2 regions of the Streptomyces sp. NPDC048434 genome follow, and region 2 is predicted to be linked to the other one. Evidence: riboswitches for the same ligand, from Rfam matches in the RefSeq annotation. Region 2 holds a riboswitch; the other holds the start of a gene.
What was found. Region 2 has a riboswitch for cyclic di-AMP ahead of ACGFWI_RS16050 (NlpC/P60 family protein). Riboswitches for the same ligand answer to the same signal wherever they lie in the genome.
Positions count from the first base shown of each region.

Region 1: it holds a riboswitch for cyclic di-AMP, as region 2 does, so the genes downstream of both, ACGFWI_RS25360 (transglycosylase family protein) here and ACGFWI_RS16050 (NlpC/P60 family protein) in region 2, are expected to answer to the same signal.

Region 1 covers NZ_JBICXQ010000022.1:137,466-141,101, forward strand. The annotation lists gene eno (phosphopyruvate hydratase) at 1-515, opposite strand, end outside; gene ACGFWI_RS25360 (transglycosylase family protein) at 852-1,523, opposite strand; cyclic di-AMP (ydaO/yuaA leader) riboswitch at 1,531-1,743, opposite strand; gene ACGFWI_RS25365 (transglycosylase family protein) at 1,954-2,949, opposite strand; gene ACGFWI_RS25370 (cytochrome P450) at 3,203-3,636, opposite strand, start outside.
Region 2 covers NZ_JBICXQ010000012.1:27,189-30,824, forward strand. The annotation lists gene ACGFWI_RS16040 (NlpC/P60 family protein) at 1-9, opposite strand, end outside; gene ACGFWI_RS16045 (hypothetical protein) at 335-688, shown strand; gene ACGFWI_RS16050 (NlpC/P60 family protein) at 872-2,023, opposite strand; cyclic di-AMP (ydaO/yuaA leader) riboswitch at 2,031-2,215, opposite strand; gene pcrA (DNA helicase PcrA) at 2,506-3,636, shown strand, end outside.

The DNA of each region.
Region 1 (3,636 bases), on a different contig from region 2:
GCACCGATCGGGGCGATCATGAACTCCTGGATGTCCACATTGGAGTCGGCGTGCGAGCCGCCGTTCAGGATGTTCATCATCGGCACGGGCAGGACGTGCGCGTTCGGGCCACCGAGGTAGCGGAACAGCGGGAGGTCGCTGGCCTCGGAGGCGGCGTGCGCGACGGCGAGGGAGACGCCGAGGATGGCGTTGGCGCCGAGCGAGCCCTTGTTGTCGGTGGCGTCCAGGTCGAACATGGCCTGGTCGATCAGCCGCTGCTCGGTCGCGTCGTAGCCGACGAGCTCCGGGCCGATCTGCTCGATGACGGCCAGGACGGCCTTCTCCACACCCTTGCCGAGGTAGCGGTTCGGGTCGCCGTCGCGAAGCTCGATGGCCTCGAAGGCGCCGGTCGAGGCGCCGGACGGCACGGCGGCACGGCCCGTGCTGCCGTCGTCGAGGCCGACCTCGACCTCGACCGTGGGATTACCTCGCGAGTCGAGAATTTCGCGGGCTACGACGACGTCGATGGACGGCACGTTGTCTCCTTCGTGGGTGTCTGGAGTCTGCAGCACGAGCCTAACGGCCCCGGGCACGTCCGCTTGCCCTTGGCCCGCTCTGTGGGATGGAAAGACCCGGAAAGCTCCCCAAAAGCCCAGTTCACGGGATGTTTGGGCGCATTGTTCGCCGAACGGGAGAAACGCGGAACGGAACCGGTTACCGTGTGCGGCCGCTATGGGTGCGACCCGGGCGCGGCCGGGCAACGAGAAGCCCCGCCGCGGCGCGCTGGGGGGAAGGGCGCGCCGGGCGGGGCGGTCTCACCGAGGAAGGGGGCCCGCCGCTCGAGCCCGCCGGATTCCCGCTGAGGGGTGGACTCAGACGTTGAGCTTCTGGCCCGGGAAGATCAGGTTCGGGTTGCCGCCGATGACCGACTTGTTGGCCTTGTAGACGGACTTCCAGTCGGCACCGTGCGCCTTGGCGATCTTGGCGAGGGTGTCGCCCGCCTTGACGGTGTAGTTGCCGTGGCCCATGGACTTGCGCTCGGTGGAGCGCGAGGCGTGCTGCTCGGGAGCGGCCGGGGCCTTCTTGGCCTCGGTCTTGGCGGAGCCCTCGTCCTTCTGGGGCGCGGACTTGGTCTGCGCGGAGCCCGAGGTGTCGACGTCGGCGGCGGGGCCACCGGCGGTCAGGTTGCCGGCACCGGCGCAGGACCAGGCGCCCGGGCCCTGGATGGCGAGGAGCTTCTCGGCGGCGGCGATCTGCTGGGACTTGCTGGCCAGGTCGGCGCGCGCCGCGTACTGGGTGCCGCCGGCGGCGGCCCAGCTGGAGTTGGAGAACTGCAGGCCACCGTAGTAGCCGTTACCGGTGTTGATCGACCAGTTGCCGCCGGACTCGCACTGGGCGACCTTGTCCCAGGTGCCGACGGAGGCGGCGGAGGCGGAGGTGGCGCCCATCAGCGGGACGGCCACGGCAGCGCCGGCGATGCCGGCGAGGGTGGCGACGCGGACGGCCTTGGACGGACGACGGTGCTTGCCCTTGATGATCAGCATGGTTCGTTCGTTTCCTCACCGACGCCTACGAGGTGAGCTGTCGGGTTCGGGCTGTGAGAATCGCCCGGCCTCGTGCGCGTGGCGCACGTGGCTTCACCCCAAGCCGGTTGACCCGCTTTCACGGGTGGGGCCGGCACTTACCTTGGGTCCCCCGCTCCTGCCTTCGGCGCTTGCGCGTCAACTGCCTCCGATCACCGGCAGGATTCGGCGTGTGATCGAAGGGCCCGCTTTGGGCGAGCGGTCCTGACGTTAAGCAGTAATCCCCTTGGGGTTCAAACCCCACCATCTGAACCAAGTTGGCCGTTTTTGATCACGGGTGGGTCACATACCCGCAGGTGAACCCCGGTTTGCCGAGCGGGACGAACCGGGGTTCACCACGGTCAACGAGAGCCTTGTCTCACTTTCCCAAAAGCGGGCGAAGGGCGGCGAATTACCCCGCCGTGTGCCCGAGATCAAGCAGTTGGCCCGGCTTGATCAGGTCCGCGTCGGAGCCGACGACGCCCTCGTTGTGGTCGTAGAGCGCGGGCCAGCCGCCGGGCAGCCGGTGGGCCGAGGCGATGGCTGACAGCGTGTCACCCGGGCGCACGGTGTAGTCGCCGTCGCCCGCCGGGCCGGTGCGCGCCTCGTCGCCGCGTGAGGCATGCCGGCCGGAGGACCTGCCGCCGTCGTCGTCACCCTCGTCGCCCGAATCACCGCGGTGCTTGCCCTTCGCGGGCTTCTCCTGCGGCGTGCCGGTCGTGTCCGTGCGGCTGCCGTCGTCGGACGGGTCGGCGGACTGCGACGGGTCGTCGTCCCCCTTGCCCGGCGTCGCCGAGTCGGACGGCTCCGGGTCGGTGGACGCGTCGCCGGAGCCGGCGGAGTCCGGGGCATCGGGTGAGGGCGCCGGATCGGACTGCTCGTCGCCGGGCTCGTCGTGCGTGCCGGCGGAGTCCGAGCCGTCGTGCGTGCCGGACGCATCGGACGGGTCCCAGGGGTCCGAGGAGCCGTCGGCGTCCGACGGGGCGGGCGAGGGGGTGGCGGTGCTGCCCGGGTCGACCTCCGGCGCGCGCCCGTCCTTGGTCAGACCGGCGCTCACCGCGCAGCTCGACCAGTTCTCCGGGCCGCGGTGGTCGAGGATCGATTCGGCCACCGCGATCTGCTGGGAGCGGCTGGCGAGGTCGGGGCGCGAGGCGTAGGCCGCGCCGCCGTAGTCGTCCCACATCTCCTGGGTGAGCTGCAGCCCGCCGTAGTAGCCGTTGCCCGAAGCCGCGCTCCAGACGCCGCCGCTCTCACACTGGGCGACCTTGTCCCAGGTGGCGGTGTCGGCGGCGTGAGCACCGCTCGCGCCGAGCAGTGGCAGGGCAATACCGGCGCCGGTCACGCCCGCCGTGACAAAGATGGCCGGTGCTTGACGGGGGCGCCGGTGTCGGCCGTTCCCGGAACGCATGCGGATGCCTTTCGCGCGGCGGTTGAGTTGTACGACGAGCTCTTCGAGCTGCTCGACGGTTACCCGGCCGGCCGACGCGCACGAGGCACACCGTTACACCGGTCCCCCACATCACCGCTTCGGCCGATCGAGTGAAGCCCGTCGATCGTCGGTCGAAAGGTAGCCGGGGTCACGGGTAGTCACAAGTCGGTGTAGTGCAGATCACGTAAAGGTCACACGGCTGACTCTCTGTCACTTTTGACCTTGTTGCTGGTCAGGGCCGTTCGGGCGGGAACTCCACGGGCAGCGACCGCAGTCCGCGCATGATGAGCCCGCCGCGCCAGCGCAAATCGTCCGGTTCCGCGGCAAGTCGGATGTCCGGGAGCCGGGTCAGCAGTGTCGCCAGAGCGGTCTGTCCTTCGAGCCGGGCGAGCGGCGCACCCAGGCAGTAGTGGATGCCGTGCCCGTATCCCAGGTGCTGGTTGTCACGACGGGTCAGATCGAGGACATCCGGCTCGCCGAAGCGTGCCGGGTCGCGGTCGGCGGCGGCCAGCACCACCAGGACCGGGTCGCCCTTCGCGATCCGCTGCCCGCCCAGCGTCAGCTCCTGCGTCGCGAACCGCCAGGTCGCCAGCTCCACGGGGCCGTCGTAACGGAGCAGTTCCTCGAGGCCGGTGGTGAGCAGCTCGGTGTCGCCCGCCGCCATCG
Region 2 (3,636 bases):
GGCCGTCACTTCCTTCCCTTCGAGCCGTGGGCCCGGCGGCGGTCCGTAACGAGGGAAACGGACCGCCGCCACGCCTCTCGGCGAAGCGGCCGACAGGACGCCGGTGGGAGGCCGGCGATGGCGGGGAGTCGGCCGCCTGGAGGAGGACGCTAAGCCCGGGTGTTGCGGCGACGGGTGTGCTTGCCCGGGATTGTTCGCTTTCGACCGCGGTCGGCGCGCGGCTGACCGCGGCGCCGTGGCCGCACGGCCGGGACCGGGCCCGGCCTGACCGAAGCGGCGATTGTGGGCGCCCTGCCCGAAGGGCCGTGCTATGCGGCGGATACGATCCAGCACTATGGACGTAGTAATCAATCTCTTCGTCGGCCTGCACATCATCGGCATCGCCTCCCTGCTGGGCGGCTTTCTGACCCAGATGAAGGCGATGAGCGCGGGCACCGCCCGGTTTGTGCCGGCGATGCTGCACGGCGCGCTGACGATGCTGGTCACCGGCATCGTGCTGGTCGGCCTCGACCAGGCCGCGGGCCACAGCCTCAACAACATCAAGATCGGCATCAAGATGGCCGTTCTGGTGGTCATCCTGGCGCTGGTCTACGTCAAGCGGGACGAGGAGACGGTCGCCAAGCCGCTCTTCGGCGCGGTCGGTGCGCTGACGGTGGCCAACATCTTCATCGCCGTGCTCTGGACCTGAGCGGAGCGGCGGTCCGCCCGGGAACAGGGCTCCACGGGCCGGGTAGAAGGCTCCCCCGTGGGCCGGGAAGGCCCCCTCCACGGCACACCGCGCGGTCATCGCACTCCGAATCCGGAGGCGACGGCCGCGCGGTGGCGTGTGGGGGTGGCCGTGGGGGGTGGTCCGGGGGAGCGCGGCCGGGTCTCAGCCTGGGCGGACGCTCCCGTAGATCGGCATGTAGTAGATGGACTCTTCGCGGACGTTGGCGCCCGGGTGCGGCGCGTGGATCATCTTGCCGCCGCCTATGTACATGCCCACGTGGCTGATGTCGTCGTAGAAGAAGACCAGGTCACCGGGCTTGAGGTCCTTGGTGGCGATTCGCTGGCCGACCTTGACCTGGTCCCAGGTGGTCCGCGGCAGACTGACACCGGCGGCCTTCCACGCGGCCTGCGTCAGGCCCGAGCAGTCGTAGGAGCTGGGGCCGGTCGCGCCCCAGACGTACGGCTTGCCCATCTGGGAGCGGGCGAAGGCGAGCGCCTTGTCGGCCTTGGCGGAGGTGGAACCGCCGGTCGAGCCGCCGTCGTCCGCACCGCCGCCGGTCTGTCCGCCGGCCGAGCCGCCGCCGTCGTGCTGCCGCTGGCGCTCGCGCTCCTGCTGCTTGCGCGCCTCCTCCTCGGCCTTGCGCTTGGCCGCCGCCTCCTTCCGGCGCTCCAGCTCCGCGAGCCGCGCCTTCTCCTGGGCGGTCAGCCGGGAGAGCAGCTGCCGGGCCTCGGCCAGCTTTTGCTGCACGGACCGCTTGGACTCCTTGAGGGAGGTCTGCGACGTCTGCAGCCGCTCCAGACTGCGGGTCGCCTCGGCGCGCTGCCGGGCGGCCGCCGCCTGCTCCTCCTGGTAGTCGGTGACGGCCTGCTTCTGCCGGCCGGTGAGCCGCTCCATGAGGTGACTGCGGTCGACGAACTGCTGCGGATCCTTGGCGAGTATCAGCTGCGCCGTCGGGTTCATGCCGCCGGTGCGGTACTGCGCCGAGGCGAAGGTCCCCAACTGGCGCCGGGACTCGTTCATCTTCTCGGCACGCTTGGCGGCGGCGTCGAGCAGGCCGTCCACGGTGTGGCGCTGTGTGTCGGCGTGCTCCTTGGCGGCGTTGTACTTCTGGGTGGCCACCTCGGCCTGGCGGTAGAGGCCGTCGACCTTCTGCTTGACCTCTTCGACGGTCGGCTTGGGCGCCCTGGGGGCCGCGTCGGCGGACTGCGAGAGCAGTGTGGCCGAGGCGAGGGCGGCAGTGGTGAGCCCGACGGCCGTACGTCGGCCTCCGGGTGAGGCGAGAATGCTGGTGCGCGGCTTGCGATGCGACGCCAAGGCCGGCGACTCCTTCCGTGGACCGCCTACCGGGTTAGCTGTCGGGTTCGGGCGGTGTCGCTGACGGAAGGCTTGCCCTACGGTCCGGACGTCCGCTGGCGACGGCTGTCCGGATCGATTCACCCCGGTGGTGCTGGTGGGTCCCCGGCTCCGGGTGCCTGAGGGCAGGGCCGGACTCGGCGTGGGCGGCCCGTGCGGACGCTGTCGTCCACGGGGAGGCGGGCTGCCTGAGCGAGGACGTTAGCCAACTCGTGTGGCTCCTGTGAAGGCTGATGTTCGATATGCCCGAAACCTTTTCGTGACCTGAACGCGATGCGGGGGTTGTTGTGGCAGATGTCGGATTCGGGTAGACGAGCCGCCGACCGATCTGTGACGGTCCCGGCCACCTGACCTGCCGCGGTGCCACGCCTCGCCCCGCAAGCGGCAGACAATGGGCTACTCCGCGGCGGACTGTCAGTGCGGCGGCCTAGACTCGGTGGGCGATGAGCAGCCTCTTTGACGACAGTTTCCTGGCGGACCTCGGCCACAAGGGCGAGGAGCACCCGCCGCCTCCCGAGGACGAGCACGGTCCGGCCCCGGAGGAGATCCCCGCCGACCTCTTCGGCGGGAAGTTCGACGCGCCCCCGCCCAGAGAGGCGTACTACCGCGACGGCGCCGCCCGTCCCGCCCTCGATCCGGCGACGCTGCTGGAGGGGCTCAACGACGAGCAGAAGGCCGCCGTGGTGCACACCGGCGGCCCGCTGCTGATCGTCGCCGGCGCCGGCTCCGGCAAGACCCGGGTGCTCACCCACCGCATCGCGCATCTGCTCGCCGAGCGCCATGTCCACCCCGGCCAGATCCTCGCGATCACGTTCACGAACAAGGCCGCCGGCGAGATGAGGGAGCGCGTCGAGGAGCTCGTCGGCCCGCGGGCCAACGCCATGTGGGTCTCCACCTTCCACAGCGCCTGCGTACGCATACTGCGCCGCGAGTCCAAGAAGCTGGGCTTCACATCCTCCTTCTCGATCTACGACGCCGCCGACTCCAAGCGCCTGATGGCCCTGGTCTGCCGCGATCTGGACCTGGACCCCAAGCGCTACCCGCCCAAGTCCTTCAGCGCGAAGATCTCCAACCTCAAGAACGAGCTCATCGACGAGGAGACCTTCGCCGGGACGGCGGCCGACGGTTTCGAGAAGACCCTGGCCGAGGCGTACGCGATGTACCAGGCGCGGCTGCGCGAGGCCAACGCCCTGGACTTCGACGACATCATCATGACGACGGTCAATCTGCTCCAGGCCTTCCCGGATGTCGCCGAGCACTACCGCCGCCGCTTCCGCCATGTCCTCGTCGACGAGTACCAGGACACCAACCACGCCCAGTACACCCTGGTCCGCGAGCTGGTCGGCCCCGCCGTATCCGCCGCCGAGCTGTGCGTCGTCGGTGACGCCGACCAGTCGATCTACGCCTTCCGCGGTGCCACGATCCGCAACATCCTCCAGTTCGAGGAGGACTATCCGGACGCGACGACGATCCTGCTGGAGCAGAACTACCGCTCTTCGCAGACGATCCTCTCCGCCGCCAACGCGGTCATCGAGCGCAACGAGAACCGCCGCCCCAAGAACCTGTGGACGGAC